4 regions of the Bradyrhizobium sp. WBOS07 genome follow, and region 2 is predicted to be linked to each of the others. Evidence: riboswitches for the same ligand, from Rfam matches in the RefSeq annotation. Region 2 holds a riboswitch; each other region holds the start of a gene.
What was found. Region 2 has a riboswitch for cobalamin ahead of DCM79_RS11420 (TonB-dependent receptor). Riboswitches for the same ligand answer to the same signal wherever they lie in the genome.

Region 1 (3,928 bases), 2.8 Mb from region 2:
CGACCGCGCCCATCATGCGGTCAGCGCCCTACCATTTGAACGCCGCCGAGAGCTCGTAGGTGCGCGGCGCGCCGAGCAGGATCTGGTCGGGATAGAACGGATCGCCCCAGATCGCATAGCGCTTGTCGGTGATGTTGCGGACGCGGAAGGTCAGGCGGGCATGGTCGACCGCGCCAAATACCGTCTTGGGGATGTCGACGAAGGCATAGACGTCGGCGACGGTGTAGGCCTTCATCGTCACGACATTGGCATCGGTGTTGTAGCGGTCGCCGACATGGCGGCCGGTGATGCCGAGCTCCACCGGCCAGGGCGTGAAGAAGCGCCAGGACGCGCCGGCATTGGCGACGATGCGCGGCACGTTCGGCGGCGTGTTGCCGGAGAACGAGCCGCCGGCGAAATTGTAGTCGGCATAGCGCGCATCGACATAGGCGATGTTGCCCCAGAGCCGTAGCGGCTCGATCGGACGCACCGAGGCGGCAAGCTCGACGCCCTTGGACTCCTGCCGCCCGGCGATGTTGAGCGCCTGCCCGCCGGCCGCGGCATAGACGTTCTTGCGCACGATGTCGTAGGCCGAGAACGACCACTCCGCCCTGTTGTCCCAGAACAGATGCTTGACGCCGGTCTCATAGGTGCGCGCGGTGGTGAGGTCCAATGGCTGGGTCGGCGAGAGCAGGAAGATGTTGTTGGCCGACACGTCGGCGCCGGTGGCGTACTGGCTGAAGAATGTCAGTCCGGGCACGGCCTCCCAGGTGTAGCCGACGCGTCCTGTCACAGGCGCCCAGTCCTTGGTGTACGGGAAGCCCGCTTTCACGACCCCGGCGGAGTCGGTCGAGTTGCGATCGAGCCCGATATGCTCGACGCGGATGCCGCCGATCAGCGCGAAGGTCCGCGTCAGCTTCAGCCGGTCCTCGAATGAGAGGGCTTCGTTGTCGATCCGCGCGGTCTGTTGCTGCGTCGTGAGCAGGCCGTAGAAGCCTCTGACGGGATCGACCAGCGAAACGGAATCGCCGGGGAAGTTTGCCGCGCCCGGCCTGACGAAATCGAGATAACTCGACGATACCGTCGTGACCAGCCGATTGTCGAACCCCGCGATGTCAGTGTCCCAGACCAGGTCGGTGATGTTGCCGACGAGAGGCTGGCTGTGTGCGACGTAGAAGCGCTCGCGATCGACCAGGTTCGTTGCGGAATTGAACGCTTCGACCTCGTTGTTGAACCAGCTGCGTTCCGCTCCATAGCCGTAGGCCTGGCTTTTCAGCGTGAGATCGGGCGCGAGCTTCAGCTCGAAGCCGCCGCGCAACCAGACTTCCTGCGCGACATTGCGATTGTCGAGAACGTTGTAGTTGGTGTTGAAGGTGCGATCGTCGATGGTGACCGCGCCGAGATTGGTCTTGTTGTAGTTCGAGACGTAATTGCCCGAAACGATCCCGCTCGTCGCATGCGAGCCGCTATAAGCGATCGGTACCAGCGGCGCGCCCCAATAGGCCTTGCCACGATCCTCGCGATACTCGATCGCCCCCCAGACCTTGAGGCTGTCGGAGATGCGGTAATTGAGCTGGCCGGACACATCCAGCATCTTGGTGTTGGTGTCGTCGGCAAAGCCGTTGAGCGCGGCGCGGCTGACGTCGAAGCGGTAGTCGAGGCCCTGCACGTTGGTGCTACCGCCCGAGCCATAATGCGCGCGGAACGAGTTCAGGGAATCCCAGGAGAAGTCGGCTTCGTTCCGGATCGGTCCGGTATGCGGCTGCCTGGTGACGAAATTGATCGCGCCGCCGGCTGCGCCCTCGCCCGAGATCAGCGAGGCCGGGCCCTTCAGGAATTCCACGGCCTCCAGATTGGCGGTGTCCATGATCCGCGAGGTCATGTTCTGCGGGCCGATCTTGATGCCGTTGTAGAGCGTGTTGATCTGGCTGTTGGTGAAGCCGCGCATCGAGAAGGCGGAAGGCTCGGCGGGATTGTCGCCGGAGGTGACGCCGACGGCGCCCTGGGCGACATCGGAGACGGTGCGGTAACCCTGCTCGCGCATGGTCTCGGCCGAGATCACCTCGACGGTCGCGGGCGTCTCGCGCACCGTCAATCCGAGCCGCGAGGCGCTTTCGGCCACCGCATTGGTGTTGAGCGGCGTCGGCGCCGTCGCAGCCGGGGCGACCGGCTTGGGCGCTGTGGATGCAGCGGCGGGCCTGCGCGCCGCCGCGCGGCGCGGGCTTTGCGCCTCCCGGCCGGTTGACCTAGCCGGTTTGCGGGATTGGGCCGGCGACACCTCGACCGGCGGCAGCGGTTCGCGAACCTGCTGCGCCAGCGCGGCGGGCAGATCGAGCGCTGCTAAGGATGTGAGGGCGGCGGAGGCAAGCAGGACGCGGCGTGGTCGTAAGATGCAAACAGGAGACACGGCACAAAACCTCGGTATGACGTCAGTGGCACGTCACAGCGAACGAGGTCTCACCTTTGGCCTTGCAGCCGTCCGATGAAGCCGAATGTCTGTACTCCCCGACCGACATCTTCGCGTGTGACCACGGCTGACGGCAGGTCTCCTGGCTCGCGGGTCATCACCACTTCGTCGCCTTCCCGGGACCGAGGACCCAGTGGCTTCTGACGAAGGATTATCCGCTCACAGTTGCGGGGGCAGCCACGGCATGGGGGACAACGTCCCCGCACCGCATTCCCTTTTCATCCCCTCTCGGGGAAACCGTCGCGAGCATCTAGGATTACCGTCACAACGGAGTCAATGTGCCAGTTGCGGCGTTATTGCCACAGCGAACAACTTCCTCGGAGATGAGAGCATGGAAGGCGAGACCTTCCTCTGGCTGGTACGGCATGCGCCGGTCGATGGCGTCAAAGGGACGATCCATGCCGCCGATGCGCCGGCCGATCTCCGCGATCGCGCGCAACTGGAGGCGCTGCGCCAGCGCCTGCCACCGGACGCTGCGAGCTACGCCAGCCCGTCGCGGCGCACGGTCGAGACCGCGCACGCGCTCGGGCTCGAGCCGGAGCAGGTCAGCGAATTCCGCGAGCAGGATTTCGGCGACTGGACGGGCCATCGGCACGACGAGCTCGCTGCCGCCGGCGGCGCGGCCTATGCGCAGTTCTGGGACGATCCGGCCGGTGGACGGCCGCCGGGCGGCGAAAGCTTTGCGGATCAGGTCGCGCGCGTGCGGCTCGGTCTGTCGCGGATCGCAGCGGGACCAGCCACGCTGGTCGTGCATTCCGGCACCATCCGCGCAGCGCTATGCATCGCGCTCGATCTCACGCCGCAGGCCGCCTTGCGCTTCGTGATCGAGCCGCTGTCGCTGACCCGGATCGATCGCCTCGCGGCCGGATGGCGCGTCGTCTCGGTCAATCAGCGGATCAGCTAGGCTTGTCAGGCACATTGGCCTGCGCAAAAGTCGCCATGCCGTTGTGGAGCGCGCAGGCTAAGCGCACCAGCGGCAGCGCGATGGCGGCACCCGATCCTTCCCCGAGCCTGAGATCGAGGCTGATCAGCGGCTGCACGTTCAGGGCGCGCAACACTAGGCGATGGCCCTGCTCGGCCGATTGATGCGACGGCAACAGATAGGGATGACAGGACGGGTTCAGCCGCACCGCTGCAAGCGCTGCAACCGACACGATGAAGCCATCGATCAGCACCGGGATGCGGCGCTGCGCGGCGGCGATGATCGCGCCCGAGATCGCGGCGATCTCAAGCCCGCCGACGGCACACAGGATCTTCTCTGGCGCCGCGCCCGCAACGCCGTGACGTGCAATCGCCGCATCGATCACGCGCGCCTTGTGCGCCCGGCCGGCCGCATCGACGCCGGTGCCGCTGCCCGCGATCTCCTCGGCGCTGACGCCGAGCAGGCTCGCTGCGATCGCCGCCGACGTCGTGGTGTTGCCGATGCCCATCTCTCCGAAGATCAACAGATCGGGCTGGTTGGCCTCCGCCCGCGCAACCGCG
Region 2 (3,928 bases):
CTCCGAGCTGATGATGAGCTTCACCGTGATGGGCGATGCCGTGAACCTGGCCTCGCGGCTGGAAGCGGTCAACAAGGTCTACGGCACCCGCATCCTGATCTCGCAGGCCACCGCCGAGGCGATCGGATCGCGGCTCGAGCTGCGCGAGATCGATCGCCTGGCGGTCGCCGGCCAGAGCGCGCCGCAGCCGATCTTCGAGGTGATGGCGAGGGCGGGCGGGCTCACCGATGCGCAAGCCAGCCTGCGCACGCACTATGCCGAGGCGCTCGCCGCCTATCGTATCAGGCGCTTCGATGCGGCGCGCGCTGCCTTCAACGCGGCCCTCGAAGCCGTTCCCGGTGACGGGCCCTCGCGCACGATGCTCGGCCGCATCGCGCAGCTCGAGGCGAGCCCGCCCGACGAGGGATGGGACGACGCCTGGCGTCTCGACAACAAATAGGCTGCCCGCACCGGAAAAATTGCTTCTGCTCGATAACGATGTTCGCCGTGACCTATTTCCCGGGCTTAGGTTGGATGTCCTTGAGGCGTTTGATGGGGACACGCCGATGCCAGAACTTCAGGACAGGCTGGAACGGTTTGAAACGCTCACCGCCGAATGCGAGCTGATCGCCAAGCTCGCCACCGACGGCAGCAAGCGCGAATTCTATCTGAAGCTTTCGGAGCAGTACCGGCAGTTGGCGGTCGACATGCGGCAGGCGATCGCGACCGAGGCTGCGGCCTGAGGCCGGCTGCAATCCGTTCTTAAGGTTTGGCGCGCATCCTGATGGCATGCGGGCGTCGCTGACCGGCGCTGCCCGTGGTGGGAAGGCCGGGGTTCGTTGCAATACAGCGCACACCGGAACGTCATTGTCGTGACAGACAGGGCAATCCCATGCGCCTCGTTGTTGTGATCATGTTCGCGCTCATGACGGCGGCCTGCGACCAGGAGCAGGACATCACCGGCTCGACGACGCCGGCCTGCCCCTTGCGGACCTACAGCTACAATCCCCGCGACCTGAACCAGTGCGTCAACGCCTGCAAGGCATGCGATCGCGGCACCACCGTCACCTGCTCGACCTCCTGCACCCTCAAGGGCGCGCGCTGAGATCCAGCGGCGGCGGGAACGGCGAGCGCGAGATCGCCTCGTTCGCGGGCAGGGCTGTCGCATATGGCTCTCCGTGACAGCTGAGCGCACGCCTCGTCCTTCGAGACGACCGCTCCGCGGTCTCCTCAGGATGAGGCTAAGCAGCAGTTTTGCCTACGAAATGGCTGCCACGCACTCCGACCTCATCCTGAGGGCCCGCCGGAGGCGGGCGTCTCGAAGGATGGCCGCAAGTGAGCTTCTGGTCACGTTGTGACGATATGCGATTGCCCTGCGCTCGCGAGGGAGCTCCGGCGGTGCTTGGGCACCGGAACGATTCACTTGGGTTAATCATTCAAGAGGCGGCAGGACGTGGAGTCCGATGGAAATGGGTATGCTCGATCCCGGTCGATTTCTGGTGTCGTGCTCGCATTGCGAGGCCTGGCCGATGGCCGCCAATGTGAAGCGGTCGAGCTGGTCGGCGTCTCCGCATGAGGTCCGCTTCGTCTGCACGCGCTGCCGCCGCGAGGAAACCGCGATCGTCTCGGCGTCCGGCGAACTGACCCCGGTCAAGCGCGTTGATGTTCCGCCACGCGATGTCACGGCCGCCTGGGCCCAGGCGCAACGTCCGCGCGGACGGACCTGAACGCCGCCTAACGGTCGATTGACACGCTGCCGGGGCGACACGTAAATGGCCGGCGACGGTTCTCCTCACGGAGATCAAAAGGGAATGTGGTGCGGGATGTCCCAATGCCGGGATCTATCTCAACGCCACGGCTGCCCCCGCAACTGTAAGCGGTGAATCTTTCGTCCTGTGCCACTGGGAATCTCGGTCCTGGGAAGGCGACGCAAGGTAACGACCCGCGAGCCAGGAGACCTGCCGTCAGCCGTGGTCACACGCGAAGATGTCGGTCGGGGAGTACAGACATTGGCTTCATCGGAGCAGTCCGCCGCTCTGCCGTGAAACCTCGTTCGCTGTGACGTGCCACTGACGTCATACCGAGGTTACAACAATGTCTCGTCTCGTTTCTGCCGCCTGGCGCCTCAGCGCCGGCCTGCTCGCGTCCGTCTCGTTCCATTCGCTCGATCTATCCTCCGCCTTCGCCCAGCAGGGGCTTGCTGAGCAATTGCCGCCGATCGAGGTGAGCAAGCCCGCCGATCAGAATCGCACGCGGGCGAGGGCGACCGGTGAGGGCGAGGCGACGCGGCCGCGGCGCACCGCGAACCTCGCGCCGGCAGGCGATGGCACCGGCTCATCCGGCTCGGGCTCGGAGGCTGTCGCCGGCGGCGGTGGTATCGTCGGGGCCGCCACGACCGTGATCACGGCCGCGGATATCGCGCATTCGCCGTCGCAGGCGCTTGCCGAGATCATCGCCACGCAGGTGCCGGGAGCCCAGATCACGACGTTCTATGGCGGCCAGATCGGCGCCAAGACCAGCGTGGACCTGCGCGGCTTCGGCGCCTTCGCCACCGCCAACACGCTGATGCTGGTCAACGGCCGGCGGCTCAACGACGTCGACATGGCGCAGGTGGACCTCTCCACCATCCCGCTCAATTCCATCGAGCGCATCGAGATCACGCGCGGCAATTCCGGCGCGGTGCTCTACGGCGACAACGCGGTCGGCGGCGTGATCAACATCGTCACCAGGACCGGCGCCGGCGGACCGCCCGTGACTGCGCGCATCGAGGCCGGCTTCGGCTCGTTCAACACCCGGCTCGGCAACGTCTCGACCGCGCTCAATTCCGGTCCATGGTCGACCTCGTTCTACGGCAATGCCGTCAGGGCCGACGGCTATCGCGACAACAATCGCTATTCCCAGCAGAACGGTGTCGGCAATCTCAATTACACCACGCCAGGCCTGAGCGCGTTTCTCACCGTCACCGGCGACAATCAGGAGCTGCGGCTGCCGGGCGGCCGCACCGTCGATCCCTCGATCGGCCTCGACGAGCTCAGGACCAACCGCCGAGGCACCAGCACGCCGTTCAATGCCGCCAACCAGCAGGGCTTCAGCGCGACGGCCGGGTTCACCAAGACCCTGGTCAACGGCGTCGATCTCATCGTCGACGGCGGTGTGCGCGACAAGAAGCAGCAGAGCACGTTCTTCTCCAGCCCGATGCCGGTTCCGGCCTTCTTCACCTCGACTTATGTCGAGTCCCATCTGACCAATTGGTCGATCACGCCGCGGCTCAGCGTGAAGAGCCTGCTGCTCGGCCTGCCGTCGCAACTCCTGACCGGCATCGATTACTACGATGCGGGCTTTGAGCAGGACCGCGGCGCCGGGCAGGGGCTCGCCGCCTGGCACAATTACGACCTCAGGCAGCAGACGGTCGCCGGTTATTTCCAGCACACATTGAGCGTGCTGCCCACGACCGACGTCTCCTACGGCGCGCGGGTGCAGAACGTCCGTCTTGCGGCACGCGACAATTTCGACGCGGCGGCGCCGTTCAATGCCGATATCGGTGCGCTGCCGCTGACGAGCGACGAGACCCAATATGCGCTGCATCTCGGGGCCGAGCATCGTCTCAACGAGGTGGTCTCGCTGTTCGCTCGTGCCGCGCGCGCTTTCCGCACGCCTGACGTCGATGAGCGCCTGTCCTCGGGGCCGTCCTTCGATCCCCTGACCTTCGCCGCGATCCCGCAAACGTTCCAGCTCAAGACCCAGACCTCGCAGGACATCGAGGGCGGTCTGCGCATCAAGGGCGGCGGTCTGCAGCTGCAGAGCAGTCTCTATCTGATGGACCTCACCAACGAGGTCCATTTCAACCCGGTCCTGTTCTACAACACCAATCTCGACCCGACCCGGCGCTACGGCTCGGAGACCAGTCTGTCCTATCGCGTCAACGACGCCCTGCTGCTGCGCTCCGGCA
Region 3 (3,928 bases), 2.8 Mb from region 2:
GTGACCAGAAACGGCTCGCCGATATCGTTCAGCGGCAGCGCATGGGCCGCGCACAGCGCCTGGATCGATGTGATGCCGGGCACGACCTCGATCTTGGGCAAGGGAGCGAGCCGCCGCGCGATGCGCAGCGAGGAATCATACAGCGAAGGATCGCCCCAGATCAGGAGCGCGACCTTGCCCTCGCTTCCGAGCTGATTTGCGATCGCCTGCGACCAGGTCGCGGCGACCGCATCGTGCCAGTCGTCCACGCCCTTGCGGTAATCCGCCTCGGCAGCATCGCGCACGGGAAGATCGAACTCGGCGATGACGGTCTTGCCGTTGGTCAGCACATTCGCGCAGATCGTCCGCCTGAGATCGGCGAGATCGGACTTCGCCGCTCCCTTGCGCGGGATCAGGATGAGATCGGCGGCGTTGATGGCGTCAACGGCGGCGCGCGTCAGCTGCGCGGGATCGCCGCAACCGATGCCGATCAGGGAGAGCGTGAGCATCGCGAGCGCGATGGGCGGCCGCACCGGCCGCCCATCGCCGATCTCTTACGCGGCGTTGTGCAGGCGCGGGGTGACGAGGCCGGGCGCGGTGACGCCGCGCAGCGACTTCGCCAGCGCCAGCACGGCGAGATCGGCCAGCGGCTCGATCACGATCACCAGCGCGTAGGACGCCGCAAACGTCGCGATGCTGGCGAGGTTGCTCATCGCAAAGCCGGAGCCATAAAGCGCCCAGAATGCCACCCAGGCAATCACGCCGGCCTGATAGGTGGTCGACAGCGCCAGCGCCTGACCGTACTTCAGATCGACATAGGCCGTGTTGCGCGGAATGATCCGCGAGGCGATCGCCTGGATCGCGAACAGCGGCACCAGCAGCGTCGTGACGTTCATGCCGTATTGCGGCAAGTCGACCGGCTCGAGCAGCATGCCCTGAAGCAGCAGGCCGAACGCCAGACCGAAGGCTGCGGGCGCAGCACCGAACAGCAGGAACAAGGTCGAGCCGAGGATGAAGTGCACCTCCGATACCCCGACCGGGAAGTGCGGCAGGATCTCGAAGAAGATGAAGACGAGGATCGTGGTGGCGAGCGTCCGGCCTGCGAACGAGCCGATGCCCTGCTCGCGCACGGTTTCGGCTGCGAGCTTCAAGGCAACGCCGCCTGCGGCGATGCCGGTTGCGTAACTCAGCACGAGCTTGGCGCCCGTCACTAGACCGGGTTCGATATGCATGGCTCAGATCCTTCCTGCCGTCACACCCGACGGCCTTGGCCTCAAAACGTGCAGGGCCGGTCTCCTGGCTCGCGGTTCACTGGGTTCTCCGGCCTTCCCGAACCTTGCGGCCCAGTGGCTGATCGCAGTCCCTCACCGCTTACAGTCGCGGGGGCGGCTGGGGTTTTGGGCGCCGCAACTTGGTCCGCCCATCCCCATTCCCGATTATGCTCCGGCGCTTTGCGCCGCGTCGAGCACCTTGCTTCTCCTGTGTGCCCCTTTCGCCGAGCCGGCGTCAAGGGGCGAGGCGCAGCTGGGGCGATCACGACGGATAATCCCCGGCCAGCGCACCGAACAGGATCACGGCGGCGGTCGAAGGAGCACCGCCGCGGGCAAGCTGCTCGGCCAGCTCGGCAATCGTGGTGCGGACCAGCCGCTCGTCGGGGCGGCCGAGGGATTCGGCGACCAGCGCCGGGGTCTCCGCGGCGAGGCCGTGCGCGATCAATTTTGCGGCAAGCGCCGGAAAGGTGCGCCGGCCCATATAGACCACGGTCGTCGCCTCGGGATCGGCCAGCGCCGCCCAATTCAGATTCGGCGGCAGCTCGCCGGTGACATCGGCGCCGGTGATGAACTGCACCCGGCGCGAGGTGTGGCGCCGGGTCAGGGGAATGCCGGCTTGCGCGGCGGCGACGCAGGCCGAGGTGACGCCGGGAACGATCTCATAGCCGATGCCGGCCTCGCGCAGCGTCTCGATCTCCTCCTCGAGCCGGCCGAAAATGCCGGCATCGCCGGACTTCAGCCGCACCACGCGCGCCCCTGTTGCGGCATAGTCGACCAGCAGACGGTTGACGTGATGCTGCTTGGTCGAGGGCCGCCCTGCGCGCTTGCCGACCGCGACGAGATTGACGCCCGGCCGGGCGAGATCGAGGATCGCACCCGAGGCGAGATCGTCATAGAGCACGACGTCGGCCTCGCGCAGCCGCGCCGCGCCCTTGAGCGTGAGCAACTCGGGATCGCCGGGTCCGGCGGAGACGAAGGAAACGAACCCGCTCACCGGTCCTCCGCGATCAGATGAAAGAAGGTGCCGCTGACGTGGCCGCGCTGCGAGCCGGTCTCGGCGATGACGGCGCCGGTTGCATCATGCACGACCGCCAGCGGCGTGTCAGGCTGGACGAGAATGGTCGAATAGTGGAACTCGTGGCCGCGCAAACGCGCACTGGCGCGATATCCCGGCATCGGCGCGGCGAGCGCCGCGAGCCGATAGCCCAGATGCATGCGGCGTTTGGCAAAGCTGGTTTCGAGGCCAAGCAGGCCCGTCATCTCATGGCGGACACCTTCCGCGTCGGTCAACCCGGTCCCCAGCACCATGTAGCCCCCGCATTCGCCATGCACGGGCCGCGTCTCGGCGAAGGCACGAAGGCCGTCGCGAAAGCGTACATTGGACGCGATCCTGCCGGCATGAAGCTCGGGATAGCCGCCGGGCAGCCAGCACACATCGGCGCTCGCGTCCGGTGCCTCGTCGGCCAGCGGCGAGAACGGCACGATCTCGGCGCCCGCCGCGCGCCAGGCTTCCAGCATATGCGGATAAACGAAGGAGAACGCGGCATCGCGTGCCAGCGCAATGCGCTGACCGGGCGGCGTCACGTTCAGGCCGCCCGCCGCCGGTTGCGGCGACCAACCGGCCGCGGATCGCAGCACCGCATCGAGATCGACGTGCCCGGCGACGAAGCGCGCGGCCTCGTCGATCAGCTTGCCGATCTCGGCCTGCTCCTCCGCCTGCACCAGGCCGAGATGCCGCTTCGGCAGGCTGATCTCGGCATGGCGCGGCAGCGCGCCGAACACGGCAATGCCTGAATCGTTCAGCGCCCGCCGCACCAGATCCTCGTGGCGCGGGCTGGCGACGCGGTTGAGCACGACGCCCGCGAGCCTCACGCCGGGCCGATAATCGCGCAGGCCCGCGGCGATTGCGGCGGCGGTCTGCGCCTGGCCCGAGGGATCGATCACCAGCAGCACGGGCCAGCCCAGCATCTCCGCGACGTCGGCGGTGGCGCCGGTGCCGCAGGCGCCGCGCGCGGCGACGCCGTCGAACAGGCCCATCGAGCCCTCGGCGAGCACGATGTCGGCATCCGTACCGCGGCCAACCAGATGCAAGATCGTCCCGCGGTCCATCGCCCAGCTGTCGACGTTGACGGAGGCGCGTCCCGTGGCGGCGGCGTGAAAGGCGGGATCGATGTAATCCGGCCCGCTCTTGAAGCACTGCACGTTCAGGCCGCGATGGCGCCAGGCCCGCGCGAGCGCCAGCGTCAGCGTGGTCTTGCCGACGCCGGAGGCCGGTGCGGAGATGACGAGTCCGGCCGGCATCACGGCGTCTCCGGAAAGCGCGGCTCGGCGCCGACGGGCCGATAGCGGCGGTCGTAATCGGCCGCATAGAGACGGCTCTCGTCGAAATCCGCAGCGCCAAGCGTCCTGCCGACCAGGATCAGCGCAGTGCGCTCCATCTCCGTGCCGATTGCGGCATCGAGCGTCGCCAGCGTCGCGCGCACGATCCGCTGATCCGGCCAGCTCGCGCGCCAGACAATCGCGACCGGGCAATCCGCGCCATAATGCGGCGTGAGCTCGGCGACGACCTTGTCGACCATGTGGATCGACAGATGGATCGCGAGCACCGCGCCGGTCGCGGCGAACGCGGCCAGCTTCTCGCCGTCAGGCATCGCACTGGCGCGGCCCGGCGTGCGCGT
Region 4 (3,928 bases), 2.8 Mb from region 2:
CTGCCGACTTGAAGCTCACAACGCCCGCGAACAGGCGGCCGTCGACCTCGGGCAGCACCACATGCATGGCGAGATCGCCGGGCGAGAGACCGCGCAGCGACTCCGCCCAGTCCTCGCGACGCGCCGTTGAGAGCGCGACCTGGAACACCGGGCAAGGCGCGGCATCGAACGGCGTCGTGCCGTCGTCGCCGACGGCCGAGAATGCCGTCGCGTTGACGATCGCGGCCGGAGGATGTTGCGCGAGATGCGCGCGCAGCCAATCGGCGACGCCGGGCGCTTTCAACGAGGTGACGAACACGCCGTAGGAGTCAAAGCCCTCCTCGCGCAGCGCGGCAATCAGGGCATCGACCGGGCCCGTATCCGCGGCCGTGAGATACGAGCGATAGAAAGTCACCAGCGCGAGCGGCCTGCCCGCACTTGAGGCCGGCGCAGCAATGACGCCGCGCGAGGGATCGTAGAAGCCCATCTCCGGCACGGCCAGCTCGCCGGTGACCGGTCCGGCATAAAGTCCCGAGGCCAGCGCGAGCTGCGCGATCGCCGCCTGCGCGGCGACCGGGCCGCCGGTGTCGCAGAGCACCTTGAGCCGGCGCAGCGTCGACAGGGGCAAGGTCGAGTAGGCATCGAGCCGCGTGTCGTCGCGGCCGTCCGCCGGCAGCACGGCGAGCACGATGTTGCGATCTTTCGCGAGCTGTTGGAGCGCCGCGAGCCCGTACGGCCAATAGGATTCCCCGCCGATCAGCCGCACCAGAATGCCGCGCGCCTGCGACAGCGTCTTCTCGATATAGGTGTCGACCGAGAGCGGATGGCACAGCTCCGCGAGATTGGCGAGCCGCAGCGACGGCAGGCTATGGCGGCCACGCCGCCAGCCGGCTGCGAAGGCGGCAAGGTCGGAATCCGAATACGAGAGCACCACGAGATCGGCCGAGTCCTGGCCGATGTCCCTGGGCGTCGCGGTCTCCTCCAGACCGCGGCTCTCGCGGAAGACGACGTGCATCAGATACCAAGTCCTGACCTGATCGCGGCCTCATCGATATCGCCGTGCTCACCGATCACGACGAGCTTGGACTGCCTGAGACCTGCGCCCCAGGGCTTGTCGAACTGGTGACGCACGCGCTCGCCCACAGCCTGAAGCAAGAGACGCATCGGCTTGCCCGCGACGGCGATATAGCCTTTGGCGCGCAGCACGTTCTGCTCGCGCGCCAGGCGCTGCACGGAGGCAACGAGTGCATCGACGTCGGCAACTTCCGGAAGGTCGATCACGACGGAAGCGAAATCGTCGTGCTCGTGCTCCTCCTCGCCGTCATGATGCGAGGGACGCGCGGCGAGATCGTTCTCGGCGGCGGCGCCGAGGCCGAGGATGAGGCGGGCGTCGATCGCGCCGTCGGTCACCGGGAGCATCGGCACACGTCGCGGCATCTCGGCAATGATCGCAGCCTTGGCGGCTTCGATGCCGGCGGCGCCCGCGAGATCGGCCTTGGTCAGCAGCACGATGTCGGCGCAGGCGATCTGGTCCTCGAACACTTCCGACAGCGGTGTCTCGTGGTCGAGATTGATGTCCGCCGCGCGCTGCGCCTCGACGGCGTCAGGATCGGGCGCGAAGCGGCCGGCCGCCACGGCCTCTGCATCGGCGAGCGCGATCACGCCGTCGACCGTGATGCGCGAGCGGATCTCAGGCCAATCGAATGCCTTCAGCAGCGGCTTCGGCAGCGCCAGGCCCGAGGTCTCGATCAGGATGTGATCGGGCCGCACCGGGCGCGCCAGCAATTGCTCCATGGTCGGAATGAAATCGTCCGCGACGGTGCAGCAGATGCAGCCATTGGCGAGCTCGACGATGTTCTCTTCCGGGCAGTTCGCATCGGCGCAGGACTTCAATATCTCGCCATCGACGCCCTCGCTGCCGAACTCGTTGACGAGCACGGCGAGCTTCCTGCCGTCAGGGTTTGCGAGCAGATGCTGGATCAGCGTCGTCTTGCCGGAGCCGAGGAAACCGGTGACCACCGTGACCGGAACTTTTGCGAGCGAGCTCATTCGGCGGCCTCCGGGGCGATTGCAATGGGGGGAATGCGGGCAAGCGACTGCTTGCGGAAGATTTCGGGGCGGCTGCGCCAGGGCACCAGCCCGTCCGGCGCGGCCGCATAGGCCGCAGCGCCCGCGACCACGTCCTGCGCGTTCGCATCCGACAGGCGGCCATAGACATAGGACCAGCGGCCGGGCGCGCTCAGCGCGACGGAACAGCCTTGGCTGCACGCCGACAGGCATTCGACGGGAACCACGTTGACGCCCTCGGGCACGCCGGCCTTGAGGATCGCACCGTGCAGGCGCTTGCCGGGCGTCGTCTCGCCCTCGCCAAGCGTCTGGCCGGCACGGCAGGTGATGCAGACGTGAAGTGTGACGGTCATCGCCTCTTCCAGATAACAGCGGGAGGCGATGAGGCACACGGACCGTTCGCCAGAAGGTCCGTTTCCCCGTCGCGGAACACCCCGTCCGCCGGTCCAAAACTCGTCCGCGCTGGCAGGTCTCCCGGCTTGCGGAGCAGGGTTTTGCCCTTCGATCCCCGCCTTCCCGATTTCCGTGGAAATCAGTGGCTTTGGGCATCTCTCCGGTCACGGTCGCGGGGGCGGCTGCATTTTGGACCCCAATCTTGCCGATTCGGACCCTATCGCATTCCCTCTTCGCCTGTCATAGGACAGGAACCAACGCCGGGCCACCATTTGCCGGTGGCCGCCTCTTGTCAAGCCGAAGGACCGGATCCAATGACGCCTGAACCGGACACCCAAACAGCTGAGGAAACCGACGCCCGGCACGCCGCAAAAATGGCGAAGAAGAAAGCCGCCCGCGACAAGATCATGGCGAGCAAGAGCGGCGAGAAGGGCCTCATCATCGTCCATACCGGCGCCGGCAAGGGCAAGTCGTCCTCGGCCTTCGGCATGATCGTGCGCTGCGTCGCCCATGGCTTCCCCTGCGCGGTGGTGCAATTCATCAAGGGCGCCTGGGACACCGGCGAGCGCCGCCTGCTCACCGGCCATTTCGGCGAGCTCTGCCAGTTCCACGCCATGGGCGAAGGCTTCACCTGGGAGACGCAGGACCGCGCCCGCGACATTGCCGCCGCGCGCGCCGGCTGGGAGAAGGCCAAGAAGCTGATCCTCGACGAGAGCTTGCGCATGGTCGTGCTCGACGAGATCAACATCGCGCTGCGCTACGACTATCTGGACATCGCCGAGGTCGTCGACTTCCTGACCACCTCGAAGCCGCCGCTGACCCACGTCGTGCTCACCGGGCGCAACGCCAAGGACGAACTGATCGAGATCGCCGATCTCGTCACCGAGATGACGCTGGTCAAGCATCCCTTCCGCTCCGGCATCAAGGCGCAGGCCGGCGTCGAGTTCTGATGCCGATGGCACGCGCGCTGATGATCCAGGGGGCCGGCTCGGACGTGGGCAAATCGCTCATCGTCGCCGGCCTTGCGCGCGCGTTCACGCGGCGGGACCTGCGCGTGCTGCCGTTCAAGCCGCAGAACATGTCGAACAACGCCGCCGTCACCGTCGATGGCGGCGAGATCGGCCGTGCCCAGGCGCTCCAGGCTCTCGCCGCCGGCGTGGAGCCGCACACCGACATGAACCCGGTGCTGCTGAAGCCCGAGACCGATGTCGGCGCGCAGGTCATTGTTCACGGCAAGCGCATCGCCACCGCACGCGCGCGCGACTATGCAGCAATGAAGCCCTCGCTGATGAGCGCGGTGCTGGAGAGTTTCGAACGCTTAAAGGCGCGCGCCGACCTCGTGCTGGTCGAAGGCGCCGGCAGCCCGGCCGAAGTGAACCTGCGCAAGTCCGACATCGCCAACATGGGTTTTGCCCGCAAGGCCGACGTACCGGTCGTGCTGGTCGGCGACATCGACCGCGGCGGCGTCATCGCGCAGCTCGTCGGCATC

Region 1: it holds a riboswitch for cobalamin, as region 2 does, so the genes downstream of both, DCM79_RS30170 (TonB-dependent siderophore receptor) here and DCM79_RS11420 (TonB-dependent receptor) in region 2, are expected to answer to the same signal.
Region 3: it holds a riboswitch for cobalamin, as region 2 does, so the genes downstream of both, DCM79_RS30150 (energy-coupling factor ABC transporter permease) here and DCM79_RS11420 (TonB-dependent receptor) in region 2, are expected to answer to the same signal.
Region 4: it holds a riboswitch for cobalamin, as region 2 does, so the genes downstream of both, DCM79_RS30085 (DUF1636 domain-containing protein) here and DCM79_RS11420 (TonB-dependent receptor) in region 2, are expected to answer to the same signal.

Annotation. Positions count from the first base shown of each region.
Region 1 covers NZ_CP029008.1:6,383,608-6,387,535, reverse strand. Annotated here, with positions in the region: gene DCM79_RS30175 (PepSY domain-containing protein) at 1-16, opposite strand, end outside; gene DCM79_RS30170 (TonB-dependent siderophore receptor) at 29-2,386, opposite strand; cobalamin riboswitch at 2,501-2,703, opposite strand; gene DCM79_RS30165 (histidine phosphatase family protein) at 2,778-3,350, shown strand; gene cobT (nicotinate-nucleotide--dimethylbenzimidazole phosphoribosyltransferase) at 3,343-3,928, opposite strand, start outside.
Region 2 covers NZ_CP029008.1:2,421,804-2,425,731, reverse strand. Annotated here, with positions in the region: gene DCM79_RS11440 (adenylate/guanylate cyclase domain-containing protein) at 1-439, shown strand, start outside; gene DCM79_RS11435 (hypothetical protein) at 546-722, shown strand; gene DCM79_RS11430 (hypothetical protein) at 872-1,084, shown strand; gene DCM79_RS11425 (hypothetical protein) at 1,443-1,706, shown strand; cobalamin riboswitch at 1,746-1,960, shown strand; gene DCM79_RS11420 (TonB-dependent receptor) at 2,074-3,928, shown strand, end outside.
Region 3 covers NZ_CP029008.1:6,378,941-6,382,868, reverse strand. Annotated here, with positions in the region: gene cobF (precorrin-6A synthase (deacetylating)) at 1-488, opposite strand, end outside; gene DCM79_RS30150 (energy-coupling factor ABC transporter permease) at 534-1,211, opposite strand; cobalamin riboswitch at 1,248-1,467, opposite strand; gene cobA (uroporphyrinogen-III C-methyltransferase) at 1,513-2,244, opposite strand; gene DCM79_RS30140 (cobyrinate a,c-diamide synthase) at 2,241-3,551, opposite strand; gene cobM (precorrin-4 C(11)-methyltransferase) at 3,551-3,928, opposite strand, start outside.
Region 4 covers NZ_CP029008.1:6,366,836-6,370,763, reverse strand. Annotated here, with positions in the region: gene cobN (cobaltochelatase subunit CobN) at 1-994, opposite strand, end outside; gene cobW (cobalamin biosynthesis protein CobW) at 994-2,028, opposite strand; gene DCM79_RS30085 (DUF1636 domain-containing protein) at 2,025-2,399, opposite strand; cobalamin riboswitch at 2,493-2,713, opposite strand; gene cobO (cob(I)yrinic acid a,c-diamide adenosyltransferase) at 2,754-3,389, shown strand; gene DCM79_RS30075 (cobyric acid synthase) at 3,395-3,928, shown strand, end outside.